DNA from 2 places in the Micromonospora sp. NPDC005206 genome. Region 1 is predicted to be linked to the other one. Evidence: riboswitches for the same ligand, from Rfam matches in the RefSeq annotation. Region 1 holds a riboswitch; the other holds the start of a gene.
The links. A riboswitch is a leader RNA that binds a small molecule or an ion and turns the genes downstream of it on or off. The one in region 1 is predicted to bind thiamine pyrophosphate.

Region 1 (14,497 bases):
GCCCGCCTTGACGTCATCGCGGTCCGGTAGGCCCAGGTGCTCCTTCGGGGTGACGTAGCAGAGCATCGCGGTGCCGAACATGCCGATCATCGCGGCGCCGATCGCCGAGGTGATGTGGTCGTACGCCGGCGCGATGTCGGTGGTCAGCGGGCCGAGCGTGTAGAACGGCGCCTCGTGGCACCACTCCTGCTGGAGGTCCACGTTCTCCTTGATCTTGTGCATGGGCACGTGCCCGGGCCCTTCGATCATCACCTGCACGTCGTGCTCCCAGGCGACCTTGGTCAACTCGCCGAGGGTGCGCAGCTCGGCGAACTGCGCCTCGTCGTTGGCGTCGGCGATGGAGCCGGGCCGCAGCCCGTCGCCGAGGGAGAAGGTCACGTCGTAGCGGGCCAGCAGCTCGCACAGCTCGGCGAAGTTGGTGTAGAGGAAGTTCTCCTCGTGGTGCGCCAGGCACCAGGCCGCCATGATCGAGCCGCCCCGGGAGACGATCCCGGTCACCCGGTTCACCGCGAGCGGCACGTACGGCAGCAGCACCCCGGCGTGCACCGTCATGTAGTCCACGCCCTGCTCGGCCTGCTCGACCACGGTGTCCCGGAACACCTCCCAGCTCAGCTTCACCGGGTCGCCGCCGACCTTCTCCAAGGCCTGGTAGATCGGCACCGTCCCGATCGGCACCGGCGAGTTCCGCACGATCGCCTCGCGGGTCTCGTGGATCCGCTTGCCGGTGGACAGGTCCATCACCGTGTCCGCACCCCAGCGGGTGGCCCAGGTCAGCTTCTCCACCTCTTCGGCGACGGACGAGCTGACCGCCGAGGTGCCGATGTTGGCGTTCACCTTGACCAGGAACGCCTTGCCGATGATCGCCGGCTCGCACTCCGGGTGGTTGACGTTGAGCGGCAGCACCGCCCGGCCGGCGGCGATCTCGGCGCGGACGAGCTCCGGGTCGACGTTCTCTCGGATCGCCACGAACTCCATCTCGGGCGTCACCACGCCGGCCCGCGCGTAGGCGAGCTGGGTCGGTCGGCGCCCGTCCGCCCCGGCCAATGGCGTACCCGCGCCCCGCGCCGGGGCGACGTCACCCCGTTCGGCGATCCACGGCCCGCGCAGCGGCGGCAGCCCCACCTCCGGGTCCGAGCCGGGACCGGACGTGTCGTAGAGCCGCACCGGCGGATGGTCACCGGTCAGCGCCACCTCCGCGAACGGCACCCGGACATCGGGCCGTGACCCCTCGACGTACACCTTGCCTCGTGCCTGCATGACAGCCTCCCTGGTGATCAAGCGGACCAGCCGAAGTGATCCAGCGGCCCACGGCCCGCACCCAGCTCCCAACCCCGCGCTCCAGTCAGTGCGCGGAGCACGTACTCCTTGGCGACCCCCACCGCCGCCGGCACCGGATCGCCCAGCGCGAGCCGCACGGCGATCGCCGCCGAGAACGAGCACCCGGTGCCGTGGGTGTGCCGGGTGTCCACCCGGGGTGCGCGCAGCAGGGTGGTGTGGCCGCCGCCGTGCAGCACGTCGACCGCCTCGCCCGCGTCCAGGTCACCGCCGGTGACCACCACGTACTTCGGGCCGCCGGCCGCGAGGGCCTCGGCGGCCGCGACCATCCCGGCCACGTCGTCCACCGGGCGTCCGGTGATGGCGGCGGCCTCCGCGCAGTTCGGCGTCGCCACCCTGGCGTACGGCAGGAGCCGTTCGACCGCGCTCACCACGCCGAGCCGGTGGCCGCTGGTGGCCACCAGCACCGGGTCGACGACGAGCTGGGGCAGCCGGCCGTCCCGGGCGGCCTCGGCCACGGCGTCGGCGACGGCGGGATTGCCGAGCATCCCGGTCTTGACCGCGCAGACCGTGAAGTCGGCGAGCACGCTGTCCAGCTGCTCGGTGACCGTGCGCGGGGGCAGCGGCAGGACGGCGTCGACGCCCCGGGTGTTCTGCGCGGTGACCGCCGTGAGGACGCTGGTGCCGTACGCGCCGAGCGCCGCGAAGACCTTGAGATCGGCCTGGATGCCGGCGCCGCCTCCGGAGTCGGAGCCGGCGATGGTGAGGATTGTGGTCGGTGTCACGGCTCCTCCTTGGTTGCGGTTTGGGGCTGCGGCCGACCGTGCCCACTCCGGGCGGTCAGGCTTGATCCCTGCGTGGGCACGGTCGGCCGCAGCCCCGTCGTGGGGACCTGGGCGCCTCCGCGCCGGGTTTGCGTCATCGGGGTGACCGCCTTCGTGAAGGCCCTGGTCAGGGTGGTGGCTGCTTCGGTTGGGTCTTCGGCTCGCATGACTGCGCCTAGTACCGCGACTCCTGCTGCTCCCCCCTCGATACAGGCGATCACCTGATCTGGGGTTTCCACGCCGCCCAGCGCCAGCACCGGTGTTGGGCTGGCCTGGATCAGCTTTCGCAGGCCCTCGGGGTGCAGGGGTGGGCCGTAGCCGGGTTTGGTTTGTGTGGGGTAGACCGGGGAGACGGTGGCGTAGTTCTCGGTGGTGATCCGGTGCAGCTCGGACTGGTTGTGGCAGGAGCGGCCGACCAGCCGGTGGGTCGGGGGCGGGTACGGGCCGGCGGCGGGCAGGTGGACGGCGTCGCCGCCGAGCGGGTCGGGGCCAGCCACGATCAGGGTTCCGCCGGCATCGGCGAGGATCGCGCGCAGGTCGGCGGCGAGGGCGGCGCGCTCGGCGCGGGGGAGGTCCTTCTCCCGCAGCACCACCCAGCGCACTCCCCCGGCAACGGCCCCCGCCACCACCTGATCGAGCGCCCCCCGCGCCACCCGCCGATCCGTCAGCACGACAACGCCCGACGGCAGGGTTGCCGGGCACCCGGGCGGGACGCGCTCGGGGGTCACAGGTCGGGTCTTCCCTCGTCGGGGGTGGACGGGAGGGCGTGGAAGCGGCGGGCGATCCGGCCGGCGCCAGCGGCCAGCCGACCCGCCTCGACCGCGTACCGCATCGCGGTCGCCATCGCGACCGGGTCCGCGGCCCGGGTGACCGCGCTGGCCAGCAGCACCGCGTCGCAGCCCAGCTCCATCGCCAGCGCCGCGTCGGACGCCGTGCCGATGCCGGCGTCCAGGATCACCGGCACGTCCACGCCCTGCCGGATCAGCCGGATGTGGTGCGGGTTTCCGATGCCGAGCCCCGAGCCGATCGGCGCGCCGGCCGGCATCACCGCGGCGCAGCCCACGTCGGCCAGCCGGCGGGCGAGCACCGGGTCGTCGCTGGTGTACGGCAGCACGGTGAATCCGTCGGCGACCAGCTCCTCGGCGGCGCGGAGCAGCTCGACCCCGTCGGGCAGCAGGGTCCGCTCGTCAGCGATCACCTCCAGCTTGATCCAGTCGGTGTCGAACGCGTCCCTGGCCAGCCGGGCCACCTTCACGGCCTCGGTCGCGGTGTGGCAGCCGGCGGTGTTCGGCAGCAGCCGTACCCCGCACCGGTCCAGCAGCTCCAGCAGCCCACCGGCGCTGCCCGGCGCGGTGTCCACCCGGCGCAGCGCCAGAGTGACCAGCTCGGTGCCGGACGCCCGGATCGCCTGCTCCAGCACGTGCAGGTTCGCGGCGCCGCCGGTGCCGAGGATCAGCCGCGAGGTGAACGTCGCCCCACCCAGCTCGAACGGCACGCCGGTCACCCGCCCTGCGCGGCGGCGAGCACCTCGACGCGATCACCGTCGCGCAGCGCCGTGGTCGGCCAGCCGGTTCGGGGCACCACCTCGCCGTTGACCGCGACCGCCACCCCGCGCTGCTGCGGCGCGATGTCGCTGACCAGATCGGCCACCGACGCTCCACCGGGGACGCTGCGCCCGGTCCCGTTCACCGTCAACTCCACCGGTCCTCCTCTGTCGTCCGATCAGGTGCGCCGACATCGGCCGCACCAGGCCCGGCCAGCCGACCGGCCGCGCTGGTGGGATCCGGGCCGGCGGCGGCGAACCGGCCCGGGTGAAAGGGCGTGAGCAGCGGATCGGGCACGCCGGTGGTGACCAGGTCGGCGATCAGGTCGGCGGTGACCGGGGTGAGCACGATGCCGTGCCGGTGGTGCCCGGTGGCGGCCAGCACGTCCGGCCGGTCGGACAGCGGCCCGAGGATCGGCGCGTTGTCCGGGGTGCCCGGACGCAGCCCGGCGACCGTCTCGACCAGGTCGTACTCGGCCAGCTCGGGGAGCAGGTCGACGCCGGCACGGAGTAGGCGCAGCACCGCGCCGGCGGTGACCGTGGTGTCCGACCGCTCCTCGACCGTCGCGCCGAGCACCACCTCGCCGTCTGCGCGGGGCACCAGATAGACCTGCTCGCCGTCGGCGTACCCCCGGATCACGTGCCGGAAGCCCGGCGCGGCGCCGCCGGGCGCGCGTAGCCGGAGGATCTGGCCCTTCACCGGCCGCACGGGCAGGCCGGTGAGGGCGGCGGCGCCGCAGCCGGCGGCGACCACGGTGACCCGGGCGTCCACCTCGGCGAGGGAACGGACCGCCCGCGGGGCGAGCACCGCGCCGGCCCGCTGCGCGGCCGTGCGCAGCGCCGGCACCAGCAACCGTGGGTCGACCTGGTGGTCGGTGGGCGCGAGTGCCCCGCCGCGCACCCGCGGCGCGAGCGCCGGCTCGCGGTCGCGCAGCTCGGTGGGGCGCAGCGGGGTGACCGGCAGGCCCAACCCCTGCTGGTACGCCCAGAGCCGGCGCGCCTCGGCCAGGTCGTCCGCGGTCAGCCCGACCAGCAGGGTGCCCTCGGTCCGGTAGCCCAGCTCGACGCCGCTCGCCTCGGTCAGCTCGTCCGCGAACGCCGGCCACCGGGCGGCGGACGCCAGCAGCAGCCCGGTCAGCTGCCGCTCACCGAAGTACGCCTCGGCCACCGGAGAGAGCATCCCGGCGGCCACCGCCGAGGCCCCCGACCCGGGGGACGGATCGTGCACCACCACCCGAAGTCCGCGGGCGGCGCACCGCCAGGCGATCGCCAACCCGATCGGCCCCGCCCCCACCACCGCCACGTCCGCAAGGAAGGGCCCCTTGTTAACGGATTCTGTAGAGGAAGGGCCCCCTGTTAACACGTCAGCGCCCCGAGCAGCTCGGCGGTGGCCCGGGCCGGGTCGGCGGCAGCGGATACCGCGCCCACCACCGCCACCCCGTACGCCCCGGCGGCTCGCAGCGCCGGCACCCGGGCGGCGGTCACCCCACCGATCGCGATCACCGGAACGTCGACCGCGTCGTTGACCGCCCGTACCCCCGCCGGGCCGATCGGGTCCGGCAGCCCGGCCTTGGTGCTGGTGGCGTGGCACGGCCCGACGCCCAGGTAGCTGGCTCCCGCGGCGACGGCCTCGATCGCCGTCTCCGGTGCCCGGGCGGTGGCCCCGAGCACGCCGGTGGGGCCGAGCACCCGGCGGGCGGCGGCGACCGGTAGGTCGTCGGCACCGACGTGTCCACCGGCGGCGCACACCGCCAACGCCACGTGCAACCGGTCGTTGACCAGGCAGGTCGCCCTGTACGGCGCGCAGAGCGCGAGCACCCGCCGGGCCAGGTCGTACGCCTCGCGGTCGGTGGCGGAGTCCTCGACCCGGACCTGCACCACCAGGTCGGCTCGGGCCGTGGTGAGGGCGGCCCGGACCACGGTGAGTGGATCCCGCCCGGGTCGGGTGTCGGTGATCAGATGCAGTCGCCCGAGGGACGGCACGGCAACGCTCCTCCCTGCGCCGGCATTACCCGGATCAGGTTCGACGGTCGGGGGCTGTCAGCCCCCCTCTCAGCCCGGTACACCGGACTCCCGTGGGTTACTTGCGTGTCACCGTACGACAGTTCCGGCCGTCTGCCAAGGCGGGGTCGGCCGGCGGCCGGCGGGCGAAAACCACACCGCTCGGCGAGATCCGTTGGGCGCTTCATGCGGTCCTGTTCGGAATGTCGCCCACCGTTGCAGAACCGTTACCCGCCGGCATCTTGCCGGACATTGATCCAACCGAATTAATTTGTTCAGCGATTCGACAAAATGCTGGCGTGGTTGCCCTGGCACGGCATTCGCACCGGCTCCATCTGGGACGGTCTTCGGCGAGCCGGCCCCCGCGATCCCTGTCCACCGCGACATAGGAGGCGGCGTGTCCCATTCTCGTCGTGCCCGAGTACCCATCACCGCGACCCTGATCTCCCTGGCCCTGGCCTCGACAACTCTGTTCGGGCTGCCCGCCCAGGCGGCTCCGGCCGCCGCCCAGGTCCCCCCGCGAAACACGCCGGCCGCGGCCCCGGTCAGCCAGGTGCCGCCGAAGGCGCCAAAGGCTGCGGCCGATCCCTTCTCCGTCCTGGTGTTCTCCAAGACGGCCGGCTTCCGCCACGACTCCATTCCCACCGGGCTCGCCGCGATCCAACAACTGGGCGAGGCCAACGGATTCACCGTGGACAGTTCCGAGGACGGTGGCGCGTTCACCGACGCCAATCTGGCGAAATACCGGGCGGTGATCTGGCTCTCCACCACCGGCGACGTGCTGGACGCCGAGCAGCAGCCCGCGTTCGAGCGGTACGTGCGTGCCGGCGGCGGTTACGTCGGCATCCACGCCGCCTCGGACACCGAGTACAGCTGGGCCTGGTACGGCGACCTCGTCGGCGCGTACTTCGCCAACCACCCCGCGAACCAGCAGGCCACGGTCAAGGTGGAGGACCACGCCCACCCGTCCACCGCCGAGCTTCCGGACCGCTGGTCCCGCTTCGACGAGTGGTACAACTACCAGACCAACCCCCGGCCGGACGTGCACGTGCTGGCCAGCCTGGACGAGAAGAGCTACACCCCGGGCGCCGGTGCGATGGGCGCCGACCACCCGATCGCCTGGTGCCAGGACTTCGACGGCGGCCGTTCCTGGTACACCGGGGGCGGGCACACCCGGGAGTCGTACGCCGAGCCGGAGTTCCTCTCCCACCTGCTCGGCGGGATCCGGACCGCCGCCGGGGTGGCGGACGCCGACTGCGGCGCCTCGAAGACCGCGAGCTTCGAGAAGGTCACCCTGGACAGCAACACCAGCAACCCGATGGAGTTGGACATCGCCCCGGACGGGCGGGTCTTCTACGTCGAGCGGGACGGCCGGGTGCAGGTCGTCAAGCCGGACACCGGCAGCACGTTCACCGCCCTCGACCTGGACGTCTTCACCGGCAACGAGGACGGACTGATCGGCATCCGGCTCGACCCGGACTTCGCCACCAACAGGTGGGTGTACCTCTACCACGCCCCGAACGACGGCATCGCGCGCAACCTGCTGTCCCGGTTCACCGTGACCGGCGACACCATCGACCCGGCCAGCGAGAAGCAGGTGCTGCGGGTCGACACCCAGCGCAACACCTGCTGCCACGCCGGCGGCAGCATGGCGTTCGACAGTGTCGGCAACCTGTACCTGGCCACCGGCGACAACACCAACCCGTTCGAGTCGAGCGCGTACTCGCCGCTCGACGAGCGGCCGGGCCGCCAGGACTACGACGCGCAGCGCACCTCCGGCAACACCAACGACCTGCGCGGCAAGGTGATCCGGATCCACCCGGAGGACGACGGGACGTACACCGTCCCGGCGGGTAACCTCTTCGCGCCGGGCACCGAGAAGACCCGTCCCGAGATCTACGCGATGGGCTTCCGCAACCCGTTCCGGATCGGCACCGACCCGAAGACCAACACGCTCTACGTCGCGGACTACGGGCCGGACGCCAACGCGGACAGCCCCACCCGGGGCCCGCGCGGCCTGGTCGAGTGGAACATCGTCACCCCCGGCAATTACGGCTGGCCGTACTGCACCGGGACGAACGAGGCGTACAACGACTACACGTTCCCGTCCGGCCCGAGCGGGGCGAAGTTCGACTGCGCAGCCCCGGTGAACAACTCGCCCAACAACACCGGCCTGACCAACCTCCCGCCGGTCGTCCCAGCGACCGTCGACTACGGGTACGCCGGTGACGCGCGATACCCGGAGATCGGCGGCGGCGGCGCCCCGATGGGCGGCCCGGTCTACCGGTACGACGCCGACCTCGACTCCGACCGGAAGTGGCCGGCGTACTACGACGGCAAGGCGCTGCTCGGCGAGTGGAACCAGTCGAAGATGTACACCATGCAGGTGACCGCCGACGGCAGGTCGTTGGTGGACATCAACCAGTTGCTCACCGGGATGGGCATGCTCCGGCCGATGGACTTCGAGTTCGGCCCGGACGGCGCGCTCTACCTGATCGAGTGGGGCAGCGGCTTCGGCGGCAACAACGACAACTCCGGCGTCTACCGGATCGACTACATCGCCGGTGAACGCGCGCCGATCGCGGTGGCGGCGGCCACCCCGACGTCGGGGCCCGCGCCGTTGACGGTGGAATTCTCCAGCGCTGGGTCGCGCGACCCGGACGGCGGCGCGCTCACCTACGCCTGGGCCTTCGGCGACGGGCAGACCTCCACCGAGGCCAACCCGACGCACACCTACGCCACGGCGGGCAGCTTCACCGCCCAGCTCACCGTCACCAACCCGAAGGGCCGTACCGCGGTGGCCAACGTGCCGGTCACCGTGGGCAACACCGCGCCGACGGTGACCATCGAGTTCCCGCCGGACGGCGGCTTCTTCGACTGGGGTGACCAGGTCCACTACACGATCAAGGTGACCGACCCGGAGGACGGGCAGATCGACTGCGACCGGGTGCGACTCCAGGTGCTGCTCGGCCACGACGAGCACGCCCACCCGCTGGAGCAGCACACCGGCTGCAGCGGCACCGTCCAGACGTCGCTCGCCTCCGGGCACGGCGCCGAGGCGAACGTCTTCGCGGTCTTCGAGGCCACCTACACCGACCAGGGCGGCGCTGGCGGGGCCGGCCCGCTCACCGGCCGCGCGATCGAGCAGTTGCAGCCCAAGCGCAAGCAGGCCGAGTACTTCACCGCCACCGGGCGGGCGCCGGGGAGCACCGGCGGCGGCGACGCCGGCGTGCAGCGGGAGACCGGCGGCGACAGCGCCGGCGGCGGCCAGAACATCGGGTTCATCGAGGACGGCGACTGGTGGTCGCTCGCCCCGGCGAACCTGACCAACGTCACCGACATCCGGTTCCGGGCCGCCTCGGCAGTCTCCGGAGGCCGGGTCGAGGTCCGCGCCGGCGCCGTCGACGGACCGGTGGTCGCCTCGGCCACCGTGCCGGGCACCGGCGGGTGGCAGACGTACACGGACGTGACCGCGCCGGTGACCGGCGCCGCGAGCGGCACGCTGTACTTCGTCGCCCGGGACCCGAACGGCGGCGCGGGGTCGCTGTTCAACGTCAACTGGATGGACTTCCTCGGCCGCGGCGTCACCGAGAACGCGCCACCGGTGGTCAGCGCCACCGCCACCCCGGCCACCGGCACCGCGCCGGTCACCGTCGCCTTCGACGGCACGGCCACCGACGCCGAGGGCGACACCCCGCTGACGTACGCCTGGGACTTCGGTGACGGCGGCACCGCGTCCACGTTGGACGCCAGCCACACCTACACCAGCCCGGGCACCTTCACCGCCACCCTGACGGTGACGGACAGCAAGGGCGCGAAGTCGTACGCCACCGTGCCGGTGCGGGTCGACGCGCCGAACACGTCCTGCTTCGGGGCGCGCTCGGACGACTTCGACGGCACCAGCCTCGACAAGAACCGGTGGACCAGCGTGGTCCGGGAGAACCAGCTCTACTCGGTTGCCGGCGGCGCGCTGCGGCTGCCCACGGCGGTGGGCGACCTCTACGGTGCCCGCAACGACGCCACCAACCTGGTGCTCCAGGCGGCTCCGACCGGGGCCTGGCAGGCGACCACCCGGGTCACCCTGCCGGTGACGGCCAACTACCAGCAGGCCGGCCTGCTGGTGTACGGCGACGACGACAACTACGCCAAGCTGGACCTGCTCTACAACGGCAGCCGGCGGGTGGAGTTCATCCGGGAGACGGCCGGCACGCCGCGCAACGAGGCCGCCGACAGCACCGCCGCACCGGCGGGTGACACCGTGCACCTGCGGATCATCAGCGACGGGACGAACCTGACCGCGGCCGTCTCGGCCGACGGGCAGACCTTCACCCCGGTCGGACGATCGGCCGCGCTGGACGGCATCACCAACCCGCGGATCGGCCTCTTCGCGGTCAACGGCGGCACCGAGGCGCCGGTGGTGGACGCCAGCTTCGACTGGTTCCAGGTCACGCCGGACGCCCCGGCCGGACCGGTCGTGCCGTCGGACGAGTTCACCGGCGACACGCTGGACAAGTGCCGGTGGAACGCGATCCTGCGCGAGGACCCGAACGGTTACCGGGTCACCGGTGGCGCGCTGCGGGTCGACGTGCCCAACGGTGACATCTACGGCACCGACAACACCGGGCCGAAGAACTTCATCCTCCAGACCGCGCCGTCGGGCGACTGGACCCTGGAGACGAAGGTCGACGGCAGCCTGCTGAACGAGCAGTACCAGCAGGCCGGTCTGATCGTGCACGCGGACGACGACAACTACCTCAAGTTCGACTACATCGCGGACAACCAGGTCGGCCAACCGGTGACGCGGCGGATCGAGTTCCGCAGCGAGATCGGCGGGGCGGTCCAGAACCCGCAACCGGAGGCGGCCAACCTGACCGGCGCGGTGTGGCATCTGCGGCTCGCCCGCAGCGGCGACACCTTCACCGCGTCGTACTCGGCCGACGGGACGACCTGGACCGCGTTGACCACGCTCACCAACAGCGCGGTCGGGGCCACCCCGAAGGTCGGGTTGTTCACGCTCGGCGCCAACCAGACCGCCTCGAAGACCGCCGCGTTCGACTACTTCCGGTTGAGCACCGGGGTGGCCGACGAGACGGCGCCGGTCACCACTGCGGCGGTTTCCGGCACCCCGACCGACGGGTGGTACACCGGGCCGGTGACGGTCACCCTCACCGCGGCCGACGAGGCCGGCGGCAGCGGGTTGGCCGGCACGGCGTACCAGCTGGGCGGGGCCACCACCTGGACGGACTACACCGCTCCGGTGGCGGTCAGCGGTGACGGCGAGCACGAGCTGCGGTTCCGCTCGACCGACGAGGCGGGCAACGTGGAGTCGACGAAGACCGTCACGGTCCGGATCGACGCCACCGCGCCGGTCACCTCGGCGACGTTCGCTCCGGCGAACGACGCCGGCTGGCACGACGGGACCATCCCGGTCGTGCTGACCTCTACCGACGCCGGTTCCGGGGTGAAGACGGTGGAGTGGTCGCTGGACGGCGGCGCGTGGACGCCGTACACGACGCCGGTCGAGGTGACCGGCGACGGGCAGCACGAGCTGCTGTTCCGCGCCACCGACAAGGCGGGCAACGCCGAGACGCTCAAGTCGGCGGTGCTGCGGATCGACGGCACCAGACCGACGCTGCTGGTCTCCGGGATCGCCGACGGCCAGCTCTACGGGGACAGCCAGGACGTCCGGGTGTCCTGGCAGGCCGTCGACCCCACCTCGGGCATCGCGTCCGTGGTGGGCCGGTTGAACGGCCAGGCGTACGCCAGCGGCACCCTGCAGGCCATGTACGAGCTGCCGCTCGGCCTGCACGAGCTGACCGTGACCGCGACCGACAAGGCGGGCAACACGACGACCTCGACGGTCCGGTTCTTCGTCACCACCTCGTTCCGGGACATGCAGAACCTGCTGGACCGGTTCAAGGCGACGGGGCGGCTCTCGGCCAAGGCGCACAAGCAGTTGACGGCGAAGCTCGACGCGGCCCGCAAGGCCGAGGCTGCCGGCAACGACAACAAGGCGATCAAGCAGCTGACCGACTTCCGGACGCTCGCCGCCAACGCCACGCTGGTGGGCGAGGCGGAGATCCGGGACGTCCTGATCCGGGACGCCGACGCCATGATCGTCCGGCTCGGCGGCACGGCCAGCAAGGCCGGAGTCAAGGCGAACGACGGCGAGCCGGTCAAGGGCGCCGGACGGCTCGGTGGCGACGCCACCCGGCTCGCCCCCGGTCGCCAGCTCTGATCTGACCGACTGATCGACTCGGTATCCCAGAAGTCGGGGTGTCCCGGACCACAGGACACCCCGACTTCAGGGAACGCGGGGTGGATCAGGATCCCGCGCCACCCACGCCGGGCATCAGAGGACGGCGCGCAGGGCCGCCAGATCCTCGTCGGTGGGCTCCCAGGTGCCGGCAGCGGCGTTGGCGTGCACCTGCTCGGGCGTGGTGGCACCGGCGATCACCGAGGTCACCGCCGGCTGGGCGGCCAGCCCGCCGATCGCCACCTGGAGCATGGTCAGCCCCCGCTCGGCCGCGTACGCCTCGATCGCCTCGATGGTGTCCCAGTCGGCGGCGGCGAGTCGCTCCGCGTACCGGCCACCGCCGGAGAGCCGGCTGCCGGCCGGCGGCCGCCCCGCACGCTTGTACTTGCCGGTGAGCAGGCCGTTGGCAAGCGGGAAGAACGGCAGCATGCCGAGACCGAACCGCTCGCAGGCCGGGATCACCTCGGCCTCCACGGACCGCTCCACCAGGCTGTAGTGGTTCTGCGCGCTGATGAAGCGGGCCCGGCCGTTGGACGAGGCGATCCAGTCCGCGTCGGCGATCTGCCAGCCGGCGAAGTTGGAGTTGCCCAGGTAGCGCACCTTGCCGTCCCGGACCAGGTCGTCCAGGGCTGCGAGGGTCTCGTCGATCGGCGTGCCCGGGTCGGGCTCGTGCATCTGGTACAGGTCGATGTGGTCGGTGTCGAGCCGGCGCAGCGACGCCTCCACCGCGCGGGCGATGTAGCGCCGCGACCCCCGGGCACCGAAGTCCGGCCCGTTGAGGCCGTTCATGTCCATGCCGAACTTGGTGGCCACCACCACGTCGTCCCGGCGTCCCTTGAGCGCCTGCCCGAGCAGTTCCTCGGAGCTGCCCTGCGGCTCGCCGTAGATGTCAGCGGTGTCGAACAGGGTGATCCCGGCGTCCAGGGCGGCGTCCACCACCGCTCGGGTGCCGTCGAGGTCGAGCTTACGGCCGAAGTTGTTGCAGCCGATGCCGACCACGGACACCACGAGCCCGGAGTCGCCCAGCCGGCGATAGGTCATCTCAGTCACGAGATCCACCCTATGCCCAGCGAAGGAAGGGCCCCTTGTTAACACCTGGCGTTAACAAGGGGCCCTTCCTTCGCCTCAGCCCACGTCCCAGACCGGCTCCGGGGTCTCCACCACTTCGCTATCGCCACCGAACAGCACGAAACGGTCGAAGGATCGCGTGAACCAGCGGTCGTGGGTGACCGCGATCACCGTTCCCTCGAACGCGTTCAGGCCCGCCTCCAACGCCTCCGCGCTGGCCAGGTCGAGGTTGTCGGTGGGCTCGTCCAGCAGCAGCAGGGTCGCCCCGGAGAGCTCCAGCAGCAGCACCAGGAACCGGGCCTGCTGCCCGCCGGAGAGGGTGCCGAAGCGCTGGTCACCCTGCCCGGCCAGCTCGTAGCGGCTGAGCACCCCCATCGCCGTGTGCCGATCCATGCCGGTCCGGTGCTCGTCGCCCCGCCAGAGGATCTCGACAAGCGTCTTCGACATCAACTCCGGCCGGTCGTGGGTCTGGGAGAAGTGCCCCGGGCGCACGCGGGCGCCGAGCCGGGCCGTGCCGTCGTGCGCCACCGGGGCGAGCGCGGCCGCCCCGTCGACCGGCCCGTTGGCCGGGTCGGGGTCGCTGCCACCCCGAGCCAGCAGCCGCAGGAAGTGCGACTTGCCGGTGCCGTTGGCACCGAGCACCGCCAAGCGGTCGCCGTACCAGATCTCCAGGTCGAAGGGGTAGGTCAGGCCGTCCAACTCCAGCTGCTCGCAGATGACCGCACGCTTGCCGGTCCGCCCGCCGGTCAGCCGCATCCGGATGTCCTGGTCCTTCGGCGGTACGGGCGGCGGCCCGGCCTCCTCGAACTTGCGCAGCCGGGTCTGCGCGGCCTGGTACCGCGAGGCGAGCCCGTCGTTGTACGCCGCCTTCTGCTTGTACATCAGCATCAGCTCGCGCAGCTTCTGGTGCTCCTCGTCCCAGCGCCGGCGCAGCTCGTCGAGGCGGGCGTGCCGGGCCACCCGCGCGGAGTGCCAGCTGGCGAAGCCGCCCGGGTGCACCCAGGCGCTGCCGCCCTCCACGGCGACCACCCGGTCGGCGGTCTGGGCCAGCAGCTCGCGGTCGTGCGAGACGTAGAGCACGGACTTGGTCGACTCGCGCAGCCGCGCCTCCAGCCAGCGCTTGCCGGGCACGTCGAGGAAGTTGTCCGGCTCGTCGAGCAGCAGCACCTCGTCCGGGCCGCGCAGCAGCAGCTCCAGCGCGAACCGCTTCTGCTGCCCACCGGAGAGGGTGCGGACCGGTCGGTCCCGGACGGCGTCCCAGGGCTGGTCGAGCACGATGGTGGCGACGGTGTCGAAGAGCACCTCGGCGTCGTACCCGCCGGACTCGCCCCAGGCGCCCAGCGCGTCTGCGTACGCCAGCTGCGCCTTGCCGGCCGCGGTGCTGTACTTGCCGCGGACCTCGGCCGCCCGCATGGCCGTCTCGGTCTCGCTGAGCCGGCGGCCGGCCTCGCGCAGCGGCGGTGGGGCGAGCGACAGCGCCAGGTCGGCGAGTGTCGACTCGTCGCCGATCATGCCGATGAACTGGCGCAT
Region 2 (14,497 bases), on a different contig from region 1:
CGTTCTGGATCAGCGCGTCCGCCAGGTCGGTGGGGTCGGTGGTGGCGAAGACGATGACGCCGGGCAGTGCGACCGCGAGCACCCGCAGGATCAGGCCGAGCGCGGTGAGCAGCACTCCGGTGGTCACCAGCACCGGCCCCGCGTCCAGCAGGACCCGACCGGACCGGTCGGAGGCGAAGAGCACCAGGGTGACCAGGATGCCGACGGCGCTGACCAGCAGCGGCCAGGCCCGCCGGGCCAGCACCCCGTAACGGATGCCGAACAGCGGCAGCACGGCGAGTTCGACGGCGATGGCGATCGCCGGGGCCACCGGGTCCAGGGTGGCCAGCAGGGTGAACGAGAAGACCAGCGCGGCGGCGACCTTCGCCACCGGGTTACGGCGGGCCAGCGGCGCACCGGGCGCGGCGACCGGCTCGATGCTGATCATCGAGCGGCCGGTCACGATCGCTCCAGGGTGACGGTGCGGTCGGCGAGCGCGGCGACGAAGTCCGGGTCGTGGGTCACGGTGACCACGCCGTGCCCGGCGTCGCGGAGATCGGCGAAGAGATCGACCAGCTCCCGCCAGGTCCGCCGGTCCTGACCGAAGGTGGGTTCGTCGCAGATCAGCAGGCGGGGCGCGGTGGCCAGGGCGGTCGCCACGCTCAGCCGCCGGGCCTCCCCACCGGAGAGGGTGTACGGGTTGGCCGCGGCGAGCCGGGTCAGCCGCAGCCGGTCCAGCAGCCCCGCCACGGTCTCCTTGACGGCCGCCTCGGGCTGGCCGGTCCGGCGCGGGCCGAGCGCCAGCTCGTCGAAGACGGTGCTGGTGACGAACTGGTGCTCAGGGTCCTGGAACACCGACCCGATCCGTCGCGCCAGCGCGGGCGCCCGCCACCGGTGCGGGGCGGTGCGGTGGTCCGGCCCGGCCAGTTCGGCGGACGCGGTGACTCGGCCGGCACCCGGCCGGAGCAGCCCACCGAGCAGCAGCGCGAGAGTCGACTTGCCGGCCCCGTTCGGCCCGCGCACGGCGAGCGCCTCGCCGGCGCGTACCGCCAGGTCGGTGGGGGCCAGCCGGGGTGGCAGGCCGAGCCGGTCGGCGGTGAGCAGCAGCTCGCCGGGGGCGGCGGTCGCCCGCCGGATGGCCACGGGATGACCCGGCACCCAGACGCCCTCGGCGGCGAGGGCGGCGCCGTGCGCGGCGAAGACCGCCGCGGGCGGGCCGTCCGCGCGGACCCCGCCGCCGGGCTCCAGGACGACCACCCGGTCGACCAGCGGAAGCGCCTCGGCGACCCGGTGCTCGACCAGGACCAGCGTGGTGTCGGCGTCCAGCGCGCCGGCCACCGCCCGCCGGACGAGGTCTGCCCCGGCCGGGTCGAGGTTGGCGGTCGGTTCGTCGAGCAGCAGCAGGCCGGGGCGCAGGGCCAGCGCACCGGCGAGGGCGAGGCGTTGCTGCTCGCCGCCGGAGAGCGCGGCGGTGGGCCGGTCCCGGTCGTACGGGAAGCCGACCCGGCGCAGCGCCTCGTCCACCCGGGGCCAGATCGCGTCCGTCGGCACCCCCCGGTTCTCCAGCCCGAAGGCGACGTCGTCGCCGCTACGGGCCATCACCAGCTGGGTCTCCGGGTCCTGGAAGACGATGCCGACCCGTTCCCGACCCTTGCGCGGGTCGAGCCCATCGATCTCGACGGTGCCCTCCTGCTCGCCGGAGTCCTCCGGCAGCAGCCCGGCCAGCGCGCTGAGCAGCGTGCTCTTGCCGGCCCCCGACGGGCCGAGCAACAACACCCGCTCCCCAGCCTCGACCCGCAGGTCCACACCGCGTACGGCCCACGCGAGCCGCCCGGCGTGCCGCCACCCGAACCCCCGTAGCTGGACCCCGCTCACCACACCCCCCTTCCCCCGCCCGGGCCGCTCTCACGTCGTTGATCAAGAGGTTTACGTCAGTTCGCCGCCCCTTGTTGACGCAAACCTCTTGATCAACGGGGAAGACGTGGGGGTCAGATGGCGGCGCGGTCGCGGGCGACCGGGAAGCGGTCCAGGACGCCGGTGTCTGCCATCGCGCGGGTGAGGACCCAACCGCCGACGCCGGCGATCACGGTGGCGCTGACGATGGTGAGCAGCGCGTACGGGATGCGGTAGTCGACCAGCTCGTACTCGGCGTTCCAGACGAAGAAGTCGAACAGCGCGGCGCTGAGCCCGGTCAGCGCGCCGGCCAGCGCCGCGGTCGGCAGCCGGAACGAGCGGTACCGGAAGGCCGCGAAGGCCAACTCGGCGCCGAGGCCCTGCACGATGCCCTGCGGGATCACCGTGCCGGCCCACTGGCTGCCCAGCAGCGCGGAGAGGACCGCGGCGACCGTCTCGCAGTAGAGCGCGGCGCCGGGCTTGCGGATGACCAGGCCGCCCACCACGGCCGGCATCAGCCAGACGCCGTAGATCAGCGTCTGTGCCGGCGGGAAGAAGGCGAACGCCCCCTCGGTGGCGCTCCAGACCAGGCCCCAGGCCCAGAAGATGACGCCGAAGGCGACCGCGATCACCGAGGCGACCACGATGTCGATGGTGCGCCAGCGGTTGGTGTCGCTGTGGTTCATGTGAATGCTCCCAGTTCTGACTGCGAACCAGGAGAAGACGCACGCCGCGCGCCCGGTGGCACCGGACGGCGGCGCGGCTGGAGGTCGACCGAACTCCCTGCGCTGGCATTACCCAGATCAGGTTCGAGGGTCTGCGGGCGTGCCCGCACTCTCAGCGCTGTGCGCTCCCCTGTCGGATGTGAAGTTGTCTCGCTGACGCTAGCACCGACCAGGGGTACCGGCCCAGCAGGGCGTCCCGCCGCAGGGTCCGGTTCAGGAGACTTCGGCTGGGTAGGCTGACGATCATGCGGGTTGACGCACGGGGTCTCAGGTTCGACGTACGCGCCGGTGGTCCGCCGGACGGCGCGCCCGTCCTGCTTTTGCACGGCTTCCCCCAGCACTCCGGCGAGTGGGACGAGGCCGCGACGGCGCTGCACACAGCCGGGCTGCGCACGTACGCGCTGGACCAGCGGGGCTACTCGCCGGGCGCCCGGCCGGCGGCGGTCCCGGACTACCGGATCCCCGAACTGGTCGCCGACGCGGTGGCGGTGCTGGACGCGCTCGGGCTGGACGCCGTCCACCTGGTCGGCCACGACTGGGGTGCGATCGTGGCCTGGGCGCTGGCCGCCCGGCACCCCGAGCGGGTCCGTACGTTGACCGCGGTGTCCGTGCCACATCCGGCAGCCATGGCGCACGCGCTCGCCACCGACGGCCAGCAGAAGGCGCGCTCGTCGTACATCGCGTTGTTCCGTAAGCCGGGCAAGGCGGAGAAGGTGCTGCTGGCGTGGAACGCCACCGCACTGCGCAAGTTGCTCACCGGGGTGGGCGACGCGTCCCGGGTGGACCACTACGCCGACCCGATGCGCGAGCCGGGCGCGCTCACCGCGGCGCTGAACTGGTACCGGGCGATGTCCCGCGCCGACCTGGCCGGCGTCGGCCCGGTCGCGGTGCCCACCACGTACGTGTGGAGCGACCGGGACATCGCCATCGGCCGGACCGCCGCCGAGGCGTGCGCCGCCAACGTCACCGGGGACTACCGCTTCGTCGAGCTGCCCGGCGTGAGCCACTGGATCCCGGACGCCGCGCCGGGCCCGCTGGCCGAGGCGATCCTGGCCCGAACCAGCGGAACGGCCTGAGCCATGGCGGTCGGGAGGCACACCGTGACGATGGACGCCGGCGGGCCGGGGACCCGGCGCTCGATCGCCGCGCAACTGCGCATGCTGGGCGTACGCCCCGGCGGGACGCTGCTGGTGCACGCCGGGCTGCGTCAGCTGGGTTTCGTCTGCGGTGGTCCGCAGGCGCTGGTGCTCGCCCTGCGCGACGCGCTCGGCCCGGACGGCACGATCGTGGTGCCCACCCACACCCCGGACAACAGCGACCCCGCGCAGTGGCGCGACCCGCCGGTGCCGGTGGACTGGTGGCCGCTGATCCGCGCCGAGATGCCCGGATTCGATCCGGCGGTCACCCCGAGCCGATTCATGGGCGTGTTCGCCGAGACGGTCCGCGGCTGGCCCGGAGCGCTGCGCAGCTCCCATCCCCACGTGTCGTTCGCCGCCCTCGGCCCGGCCGCCGAACAGGTGGTCGCCGGGCACACCCGGGCCGACATGCTCGGTGAGGGCTCCCCACTGGCCCGGCTCTACGACCTCGACGCCCACGTGCTGCTGCTCGGTGTGGACCACGCGGTGAACACCTCGCTGCACCTGGCCGAGTACCGCCGTCCGGCCCCACCCCACGAGCAGTTGGGCGCGGCGGTACGCACCGCCGACGGTGGCCGCGAATGGGTGTGGTGGCAGGACGTACGGCTCGACGAGACCGACTTCGACGCGTTGGGCCGGGACCTGGAGGCGACCGGGGCGGTCCGTACCGGACGGGTCGGCACCGGGACCGGGAGGTTGATGCGCCAGCGGGCGGCGGTCGACTTCGCAGTGCAATGGCTCGCCAGCAACCGGACGACGGAGGACGCATGACGGTGAGTGCCGAGGACTACCTGGCCGTGGTGACCGAGACGATCGGCCGGGTGGCCGCGAGTCAGCGGGCGGCGGTGGGGCGGGCCGCCGACCTGATCGCCGACGCGGTGCGCGCTGACGGGGTGGTGCACGCCTTCGGCACCGGGCACTCCGAGGCGTTGGCGATGGAGATCGCCGGCCGGGCGGGCGGTCTGGTGCCGACCAACCGGATCGCGCTGCGCGACCTGGTGCTGCTCGGCGGCGAACCGGCCGACCGGCTCGGCCCGTTGCTGGAGCGGGACCCGGCGGTGGCGCACCGGCTCTACGAGCTGGCCCCGGTGCGACCCACCGACGTCTTCGTGCTCGCGTCGAACTCCGGGGTCAACGGCGCGATGGTGGAGTTCGCCACGCTGGTCAAGCAGCATGGCCACGGACTGGTGGCGATCACCTCCGCACAGCACTCCGGCCGGATGACCTCCCGCCACCCGTCCGGGCGCAAGCTGGCGGACCTCGCCGACGTGGTGCTCGACAACGGCGCGCCGTACGGCGACGCGACGCTGCCGCTGCCCGGCGGTGGCGCGGTGGGCGCGGTCTCCTCGATCACGGCGGCGCTGCTGGCCCAGCAGGTCACCGTGGAGGTGGTGGCCAGGTTGCTGGCGGCGGGGGAGCGGCCCCCGGTCTACCTGTCGGCGAACATCCCGGACGGCGACGCCCACAACACGGCGCTGGAGGCGCGGTACGCGGGCCGCATCCGGCGCGGCTCCTGAGGCTCGTCCGGGAGGGGCCGGTGCCCCGGCGGCGGTCGGGGTGTCGTGAACCTGTTTCGCGCTCGACCGGGTGGGGCACTTGCCTTGCTGGCGGCGGCCCGTACCGCCGGCAGTACCGTCGCACCGGAGGTAGCGCGTGTCCAAGGAGACCGAGAAGCAGCGTTGGCAGCGCAATTTCGCCGACCTGTTGCAGGAGTTGCGGGTCGCCCAGACCGGCGTGCAGATCCTCTTCGCCTTCCTGCTCACCCTGCCGTTCAGCAACGGGTTCGGTCGCACGACCGAGTTCCAGCGGGACGTCTACATCGTCGCGCTGCTCGCCGCGGCCGCCGCCACGGCGCTGATCATCTCGCCGGTGGCGTTCCACCGGGCGCTGTTCCGGCAGGGGCGTAAGCCGGAGCTGGTCCGGTTCGCGCACCGGATGGCCAGCGGCGGCCTCGCCTTCATGCTGATCTCCATGGTCAGCGCGGTGCTGCTGATCACCGACTTCGTGCTGGACCGGCCGATCGCGTTCGTGCTCAGCGCGCTGACCGCGCTCTGGTTCCTCACGTTCTGGGTGGCCCTGCCGTTCTCCCGGCGCAGCTGGGGGGACGACGACATCGACGACGACGATGACGACCCGCGCACCCTCGCCAGCTGAGGCCGGGGCCAGGTATCGAACTCGATCTTCACGGACCGCTACCCCTGAGTAACACCCGGGGGTAGCGTGACGGTAGTCGCGCACGTCGACGCAGCCGCACCGAGGTTCGAGGGGGCAGCCGTGACCACGACGCAGAACGGCCGACCGGCAGCGGACGGCCCCGATCCCGGCACCGCTCCGAACACCGCCGGCGCCGCAGCGCCGTTGCCGAAGGAGGCGGGGCAGGTCTCCGAGAAGGAGGCCCGGCAGGTCGCCGAGGCGGCTCGCGAGTCCGCGTGGGACCGGCCCAGCTTCGGTAAGGAGCTGTTCCTCGGCCGGTTCCGGCTCGACCTGATCGACCCGTGGCCGCGGTCCGACCCGGACGACGTGGCCCGCGCCGACGAGTTCCTCGGCCGGTTCCGCGCCTTCCTTGCCTCTGAAGTGGACGGCGCGGCCATCGAGCGCGACGCGTCCATTCCGGACGCGGTGTTCCACGGGCTGGCCGACCTCGGCGCGTTCGGCATGAAGATCGACCGCGGGTACGGCGGTCTCGGGCTGAGCAACCTGCACTACTGCCGAGCGCTGATGCTGGCCGGCTCGGTCGGCCCGGCGATCGGCGCGCTGCTCTCGGCGCACCAGTCGATCGGGGTGCCGCAGCCGCTGAAGATGTTCGGCACCGCCGAGCAGAAGCAGCGCTTCCTGCCCCGGCTCGCCGCCGGCGAGGTGTCCGCGTTCCTGCTCACCGAACCGGACGTCGGCTCCGACCCGGCCCGCCTGGCCACCACCGCCGAGCCGACCGAGGACGGCACCGGCTACCGGCTCAACGGCGTGAAGCTCTGGGCCACCAACGGCATCGTCGCCACCCTGCTGGTGGTGATGGCCCGGGTGCCGGCCACCGAGGGGCGGCGCGGCGGGATCACCGCGTTCGTGGTGGACGGCGACAGCGCGGGCATCACCGTGGAGCGGCGCAACGAGTTCATCGGCCTGCGCGGCCTGGAAAACAGCCTCACCCGGTTCCACGACGTGTTCGTGCCCGCCGAGAACGTGATCGGCGGCGAGGGCAAGGGGTTGAAGATCGCCCTGACCACGCTGAACACCGGCCGGCTGTCACTGCCGGCGATGTGCGTGGGCGCAGGCAAGTGGGCGCTGAACGTGGCCCGGGAGTGGTCCGCCGACCGGGTCCAGTGGGGCCGACCGGTCGGCGAGCACGAGGCGGTCGCCCAGAAGCTCGCCTTCATCGCCGCCACCACGTACGCCATGGAGACCATGCTCGACCTCTGCTGCCTGCTCGCCGACGACGACCGCAACGACATCCGGATCGAGGCCGCGCTCGTCAAGCTGTACGCCAGCGAGATGGCCTGGAAGATCGCCGACGAGCTGATCCAGATCCGGGGCGGCCGGGGGTACGAGACGGCCGACTCGCTGGCCGCCCGCGGCGAACGACCGGCCGCGGTCGAGCAGATGCTGCGCGACCTGCGGATCAACCGGATCTTCGAGGGCTCCACTGAGATCATGCATCTGCTGATCGCCCGGGAGGCGGTCGACGCACACCTGTCGGTGGCCGGCGACATCATCGACCCGGACGCGGGGTGGGGCCGCAAGGCCCGTGCCGGGGCCCGGGCCGGGGCCTTCTACGCGAGGTGGCTGCCCACCCTGGCCGTCGGCCGCGGGCAGAGCCCGTCGGCGTACGCCGAGTTCGGGCCGCTGGCCGCGCACCTGCGTCAGGTGGAGCGCTCGTCGCGCAAGCTGGCCCGGTCGACGTTCTACGCGATGTCCCGCTGGCAGGGAAAGATGGAGCGCAAGCAGGCGTTCCTCGGCCGGGTGGTGGACATCGGCGCGGAGCTGTTCGCGATGTCCGCGGTCTGCGTCCGGGCGTCCGCCGAGAGGGACAGCCGGCCGGAGAACGTCGAGCTGGCCGACCTGTTCTGCCGGCAGGCCCGGGTCCGGGTGGACGCGCTGTTCGCCGCCCTGTGGGACAACACCGACTCGGTCGACACCGCCGCCGCGAAGCGCATCCTCGACGGCCGCTACGCGGCCTTGGAGGAGGGCGTCATCACCCCGTCCGACGAGCTGCCCTGGGTGGCCCGCTGGGCACCCGGTCCGTCCGCCGCCGACGACGTCCGCCGCCGTATCCCGCCGAAGCCGTGACCGGTGCCGCCCGGCGCGTCGCCGTGCCGGGCGGTCAGCGGGCGACCGCCCAGGCCAGCACCGCCGCCAGGATCAGGCCGTTGAGCACCGCCAGACCCAGGTACGCCGCGGGCGGGATCTTCCTGCCCCGTCGGACGAAGGAGACCAGGACCGCGGCGTAGCCGAGCAGCAGGACGGCGATGACGACCAGGAAGTAGAACACGCCGACGACCTTAGCGGGCCGCTCGGCTCCTGGCGCGCAGGCCGAGCTGCCGCAACTCCAGCGCGGCCAGGGCGTCGACGGTGTCGTCGTCACCGCGCCGCCACGCCTCGGCCACGTCGGGCGCGATCCGGGTCAGCCGGCCCAGTGGCTGGGTGGCCAGCGCGCGCAGGGCGAGCAGGTCCCGGCCGGCCGGCCCCGCGGCCAGCTTCGTGGCCGAGGAGGCCCGGCGCATCCAGCGGACCCGCAGGGGCAGCCACCCGAACAGCACCAGCCCGAGCGGGAAGATCAGCACTGCGATGGCGAGGGCGAGGGCGAGCTGGTCGACCAGGTGCTGCTGGTCACGGCCGGCGTCGGCGAGCGACCGGGCGGCATCGGCGGCCCGCTGGAAGGGCGCGGTCAGCTCGTCGCCGACCAGCGGCACCCGGCCGACCTTGCTGCCGGCGTCGCCCAGGTTGTCGGCGAGCCCGGTGCCGGCGCCCTCCAGCTTCTGCCCGGGTACGGCGAGCTTCTGCACCAGGTCGTGCAGCCAGAGCGCGCCGCGGATCGCGACGTACACCCAGGCGACGACGAGCAGATCGGTGAGCAACTGGCGGGCGGCGGTGGGAAAGCGATCGGCGTAGATCTTCACGCCGGACAGCGTGCCACGAACAGCCCGGCACGACACTCGTCGTCCCGCCCACCACGTCCACGGACCCCACCTCGAAGCCGGTGCTGGTGATCCGTGGATGCGGCTGGTTCACCCGTCGAAGCGTCGTCCGCCGCCGGCGCGGGCGGCATTACCCAGCGCCTTTGCTCTGCTTCAACTGGCGCAACACTTTCGGCCGGCCGCTGTTGCGTGGGTAGAAGCAGAGCAAAGGGCGCGCGGAGGGTGCCCCGGGCCGGGAGGGCGTGCGGAGGGTGGCCGGGCCCGGGAGGGCGTGCGGAGGGTGGCCGGGGCGTTGGTCAGTGGGCGCAGGCCGGGCAGGTGCCGAAGATCTCCAGGGTGTGGCTGACGTCGGCGTAGCCGTGCTGGGCGGCGACCCGGTCAGCCCAGCTCTCCACTGCCGGGCCGGCCACCTCGACCGTGTTCCCGCAGGCTCGGCACACCAGGTGGTGGTGGTGCCCCTCGCTGCACCGGCGGTAGAGGTGCTCGCCGCCCGGCGGGCGCATCACGTCGATCTCGCCCGCGTCGGCCAGCCCCTGCAGTGTGCGGTAGACCGTGGTCAGGCCGACCCGCTCGCCGCGCTGCCGCAGCATCGCGTGCAGGTCCTGGGCGCTGTGAAAGCCTTCCATCTCGGCGAGCAGCGCGCTCACCGCCGAGCGCTGCCGGGTGTTGCGCACCGCGGCGCCACTCTCGCTCATCATCCCTCCCCGGCGTGGCTGACCGCGTCCGCCACGATGTGCGCGACGTGCTCGTCGACCAGGCTGTAGGCGATCTCCCGCCCACGGCGGGAACCCCGCACCACGCCCGCGCCGCGCAGCACCCGCAGGTGCTGGGAGACCAGCGGTTGCGCGGCCCCGAGCTTCTCCACCAGCTCGTGCACGCACCGCTCGCCGTCGGCGAGCTCACTGACGATGGCCAGCCGGATGGGCGCCGACAGGGCGCGAAGCAACTCGCTGGCCCCATCGAACCCCTCGTAGCCCGTCGCGCTGGTCACCCTGCAACGGTAACCAATATCGGCGACATCCCGCTGATCAGGTTCACCCCAGCACAACCTCGTGCGGTTCCGGCGCCGGCGCGGCGGCCGGCGCGGCCCGGCGGCGCAACGCCCGCCAGACCCCACCCGCCACGGCCACCACCAGGAACGAGGCGATCGCCAGCAGCACCACCGAGGCGCCCGGCGGCGTGTCCGCCGTGGCCGCCACCCACACGCCGGAGCCGGCGGCGAAGAAGCCGAGCGCCATCGCGGCGGTCATCGTGCTGCGGAACCCCCGGGTGACCTGTTGGGCGGTGGCCACCGGCACCACCATCAGCGCGCTGATCAGCAGCACCCCGACGGCCCGCATCGCGATGGTCACGGTGATCGCGGTGGTCACCGCGATGAGCAGGTTGAGCGTACGCACCGGCAGGCCGGACACCCGGGCGTACTCCTCGTCGTGGCAGACCGCGAAGAGCGCCGGCCGCAGCGCGATCATGGTGACGAGGATCGCCGCGCCGAGAACCGCGATGGTGATCAGGTCACTGGCCTGGATGGTGGTCAGCGACCCGAACAGGTAGGCGTTGAGGTTGGTGCTGGTCGCGTCGGAGAGCCCGACCAGCAGTACGCCACCGGCGATGCCGCCGTAGAAGAGCAGCGCCAGGGCCAGGTCGCCGGAGGTACGCCCGCGGGCGCGGACCAGCTCGATGGCGATCGCCCCGATGGTGGCCACGATCACCGCCACCAGCACCGGCGAGCGGTTGAGCAGCAGGCCGGCGCCAACGCCGGTCAACGCCACGTGCCCGACGCCGTCGCCGATCAACGCCAACCGGCGCTGCACCAGGTAGATGCCGAGCGCCGGCGCGGCCAGGCCGATCACCAGCGCGCCGATCAGGGCGCGCTGCATGTAGGGGTACTGGAAGAGTTCCATGCTCAGTTGCTCCACAGCCCGGCGGGCTCGTCGGGACCGTGCGGGTGCACATGGTCGTGGTCGGGCTCCGCGTGATGGCCGGCCGGGTCCGGCACCGCACCGTCGTGACAGATGCCGCCCTGGTGAACGACGACCGCCCGGCTGATCACCGGTCGCAGCGGGCCCAGCTCGTGGGCCACCAGCAGCACCGTCCCGCCGCCGGCGACGAAGTCGCGCAGCGCCCCGGCGAACGCCTCCTGGCTGGCCGCGTCCACGCCGGCGGTGGGCTCGTCGAGGATCAGCAGCTCCGGTTGGCCGGCCAGCGCGCGGGCGATCAGCGTGCGCTGCTGCTGGCCGCCGGAGAGGGTGGACACCGGGTCCGCGGCACGGTCGGCGAGCCCGACCGCGCGCAGTGCGGCGTCGACGGCGGCCCGGTCGGCCCTGCCCGGTGGGCGGAGAACCCCCCGGCGGGCCAGCCGGCCGGAGGCCACCACCTCACGGACGGTGGCCGGCACGCCGCCGCCGGCGCCCAGGCGCTGCGGGACGTACCCGATGCGCTGCCACTGGCGGAACTGGCGCAACGGCCGGTCGAAGAGGGTGATCGAGCCGCCGCCGAGCGGCACCAGCCCGAGCACGGCCCGGATCAGCGTGGACTTGCCGGAGCCGTTGGCGCCGAGCACCGCGACCACCTCCCCGGCGGTCACGGTGAGCGAGACGTCCCGGAGCACCGGGCGGCCGTCGTAGCCGACCGCCCCGTGCTCGACGGTGATGACGGGTGCGTTCACGAGCAGCTCAACGCCGTCCGCAGGGTCTGCAGGTTGGTACGCATGACCGAAAGGTAGTCCGCGCCGCTGCCGGCGGCGAGCCCCTCGATCGGGTCCAGCACCGCGGTCCGCGCGCCGACCTGACCGGCGATGGTCTCGGCGACCTTCGGGCTGACCAGTGTCTCGAAGAAGATCGTGGTGGCCTGGTGCTCCTTCGCCTCCTCGATCACCTGCGCGAGCCGCTGCGGCGAGGGCTCGACGTCCGGGCTCAGCCCGGTGATGCCGACCTGCTGGAGCCGGTACCGGTCGGCCAGGTAACCGAACGCGGCGTGGCTGGTCACGATCTCCCGCCGCTGGCAGGTCCGCAGGCCCTCGGTGAACTCGCCGTCCAGAGTCGTCAGGTCGGAGCGCAGCGCCGCGGAGCGGGCGGTGTAGTCGGCGGCGTGATCCGGGTCGGCCTTGCCGAGCCGCTGGGCGAACTGGTCGCCGATGGCGGCCAGTCGGGTCGGGTCGAGCCAGACGTGCGGGTCCTTGCCGCCGTGCTCCTCCTCGGCGTGCTCATCCGCGCCCTCGCCAGCGTGGTTGTGCCCGCCGGCGCTCGCGTCCAGCAGCGGCTGCACGCTGGTGACGTCGAACGTCCGGTCGTCACCGTTCTGCGCGACGGCGTCGTCCACCGCCGGCTGGAAGCCCTTCAGGTAGACGATCAGCTCGGCCTCGCTGACCTGGCCGACCTGGCTCGGTGTGAGCTCCAAGTCGTGCGGCTCTGCGCCCGGCTTGGCGAGGTTGGTCACCCGGACCGCGTCGCCGCCGATCCGCTCCGCGAGGAACTGGAGTGGGTAGAACGCGGCGACCACGTCGACCCGCTGGGGGTCGGCGCCGGCGGCGCCGCCGACGGAGCAGCCGGCGCCGGCGCCCAGGGCGAGCAGGGCGGTCGCGGCGGCCAGGACACGAGACGAGGTGCGGTTGGTCATGTCACCAACTGTCCGTCGTAACGATAATGATTGTCAAAAACGCATGAGTGCATGTCAGAGCAGCTTCACCAGGCCCACCGTCACCAGCAGGGTCAGCATCAGCAGCCGGATCAGCCGGGTCTGCGGGGCCTGAACCGGCCAGGTGGTGGCCAACAGGGCGATCAGGCCCGCGGCCAGCGCCAGCGTCAGCAGCCCGCCGATCACCCCGGGCGTGAAGAACGCGACCAGCACCACCACCAGGGTGAGCAGGAACACCGACGTCGGGTTCGCCCCGGCCAACCGAGCCAGCAGGGGGCGCTGCGTACGCTGCATCCCACAGACTCTACGAGGAGGAACCCGGTGCTGGTGACCAACCGGTTCGTGGTCGACGTCGATGTCGCCGACGACTTCACCGAACGGGCGCACGCCGCCCTCACCGCGCTGGCCGCCCGCCCCGGCTACCTGCGCGGTCAACTGGTCCGGGCGCTGGACGACCCCCGCCACTGGTCCTTGGTCACCGAGTGGGAGTCGGTCGGCACGTACCGGCGGGCGCTGGGCGCCTTCGAGGTCAAGGTGAGCGCGGTGCCGCTGCTCGCCGAGTCGGTCGACGAGCCGTCCGCGTACGAGGCGCTGGCCACCGCGGCGCCCGGCGGGGCCGTGGTGGTCGCCGAGAGTGATCGGGCTGCTGGTCCTTACCGCTGAGCCGTCGGGCACTACCCTGCTCCTATGACCGCACCCGCCCCGCCGCCCGGTCCCGGGGTGGCGCCGCCGTTCGCCGCGCCCCCCACCGAGGGCCGCCGGACCCGGCTCTGGATCGGCCTCGGCGTCGGCGCGCTCGCCGTGCTGCTCTGCTGTGGCGGAGGCGGAGCAGCCGTGGTCGGCCTGGCCGTCACCGGCGTGCAGGCGATCCGGGAACAGGGCCGCACGGTGACCGGCGACTACTACCAGGCACTGGTCGAGCGGAACTACGGACGGGCCTACGACCAGCTCTGCGACGACGCGCAGCGGCGCGAGTCCCGCCCCGAGTTCGAGCGGCGCGCGGCCGCCGAGCCACAGGTCGCCGCGTTCCGGGTGGGTGAGGTGGACACCACCAGCCTGACCGTGCCCGTCGACGTGACGCTCGACGGCGGCGACCGGGAGCAGCAACAGGTCAGCCTGGGTCAGGACGGCCAGACCGGTGGCATGGAGGTCTGCGGGGTGAGCTGAGCCGCCCCCGGTATTCTGCTGGGCTCGGGGCGACAGTGGTCGTACCGTTGTCCCGAACTGACCCGCTCCATCCACATCTCGCCCCCGCCGACCGCCAGCCGGCGTAGGAGGAAACATGCCAGCCGACCGTATCGACGCCGTCGTCAGTCTCGCCAAGCGCCGAGGCTTCGTCTTCCCCTCCAGCGAGATCTATGGAGGCACCCGATCGGCGTGGGACTACGGCCCGCTCGGCGTGGAGCTCAAGGAGAATGTCCGCCGGCAGTGGTGGAAGACCATGGTCCAGCAGCGCGACGACGTGGTCGGCCTCGACTCCGCGGTGATCCTGGCCCGCAGGGTGTGGGAGGCGTCCGGTCACATCGCCGAGTTCGTCGACCCGCTCACCGAGTGCCAGTTCTGCCACAAGCGGTTCCGGGCCGACCACCTCGAGGAGGCGTACGCCGAGAAGCACGGCAAGCCGCTGACCTCGCTCGCCGAGCTCAACTGCCCCAACTGCGGCAACAAGGGCACCTTCACCGAGCCGAAGATGTTCAACGGCCTGATGAAGACCTACTTGGGCCCGGTGGAGAGCGACGAAGGGCTGCACTACCTGCGCCCGGAGACCGCGCAGGGCATCTTCGTCAACTACAAGAACGTCGAGACGGTCGCCCGCAAGAAGCCGCCGTTCGGCATCGCGCAGACCGGCAAGTCGTTCCGCAACGAGATCACCCCGGGCAACTTCATCTTCCGGACCCGCGAGTTCGAGCAGATGGAGATGGAGTTCTTCGTCGAGCCGGGCACCGACGAGCAGTGGCACGAGTACTGGCTCCAGGAGCGCTGGAACTGGTATCTCGACCTC

Region 2: it holds a riboswitch for thiamine pyrophosphate, as region 1 does, so the genes downstream of both, ABZU69_RS18640 (ECF transporter S component) here and thiE (thiamine phosphate synthase) in region 1, are expected to answer to the same signal.

What each region holds. Positions count from the first base shown of each region.
Region 1 covers NZ_JBEXHU010000008.1:171,630-186,126, forward strand. Annotated here, with positions in the region: gene thiC (phosphomethylpyrimidine synthase ThiC) at 1-1,257, opposite strand, end outside; gene thiD (bifunctional hydroxymethylpyrimidine kinase/phosphomethylpyrimidine kinase) at 1,275-2,060, opposite strand; gene ABZU69_RS14210 (thiamine phosphate synthase) at 2,057-2,827, opposite strand; gene ABZU69_RS14215 (thiazole synthase) at 2,824-3,603, opposite strand; gene thiS (sulfur carrier protein ThiS) at 3,600-3,800, opposite strand; gene thiO (glycine oxidase ThiO) at 3,791-5,005, opposite strand; gene thiE (thiamine phosphate synthase) at 4,999-5,625, opposite strand; TPP riboswitch at 5,620-5,729, opposite strand; gene ABZU69_RS14235 (ThuA domain-containing protein) at 6,041-11,881, shown strand; gene ABZU69_RS14240 (aldo/keto reductase) at 11,996-12,958, opposite strand; gene ABZU69_RS14245 (ATP-binding cassette domain-containing protein) at 13,025-14,497, opposite strand, start outside.
Region 2 covers NZ_JBEXHU010000011.1:194,658-209,154, reverse strand. Annotated here, with positions in the region: gene ABZU69_RS18650 (energy-coupling factor transporter transmembrane component T) at 1-427, opposite strand, end outside; gene ABZU69_RS18645 (ABC transporter ATP-binding protein) at 439-1,854, opposite strand; gene ABZU69_RS18640 (ECF transporter S component) at 1,968-2,558, opposite strand; TPP riboswitch at 2,635-2,739, opposite strand; gene ABZU69_RS18635 (alpha/beta fold hydrolase) at 2,843-3,673, shown strand; gene ABZU69_RS18630 (AAC(3) family N-acetyltransferase) at 3,704-4,504, shown strand; gene ABZU69_RS18625 (SIS domain-containing protein) at 4,501-5,250, shown strand; gene ABZU69_RS18620 (DUF6328 family protein) at 5,387-5,887, shown strand; gene ABZU69_RS18615 (acyl-CoA dehydrogenase family protein) at 6,092-8,014, shown strand; gene ABZU69_RS18610 (hypothetical protein) at 8,049-8,216, opposite strand; gene ABZU69_RS18605 (hypothetical protein) at 8,227-8,844, opposite strand; gene ABZU69_RS18600 (Fur family transcriptional regulator) at 9,159-9,557, opposite strand; gene ABZU69_RS18595 (metalloregulator ArsR/SmtB family transcription factor) at 9,557-9,853, opposite strand; gene ABZU69_RS18590 (metal ABC transporter permease) at 9,897-10,763, opposite strand; gene ABZU69_RS18585 (metal ABC transporter ATP-binding protein) at 10,766-11,527, opposite strand; gene ABZU69_RS18580 (metal ABC transporter substrate-binding protein) at 11,524-12,477, opposite strand; gene ABZU69_RS18575 (hypothetical protein) at 12,532-12,789, opposite strand; gene ABZU69_RS18570 (antibiotic biosynthesis monooxygenase) at 12,817-13,158, shown strand; gene ABZU69_RS18565 (hypothetical protein) at 13,183-13,662, shown strand; gene ABZU69_RS18560 (glycine--tRNA ligase) at 13,778-14,497, shown strand, end outside.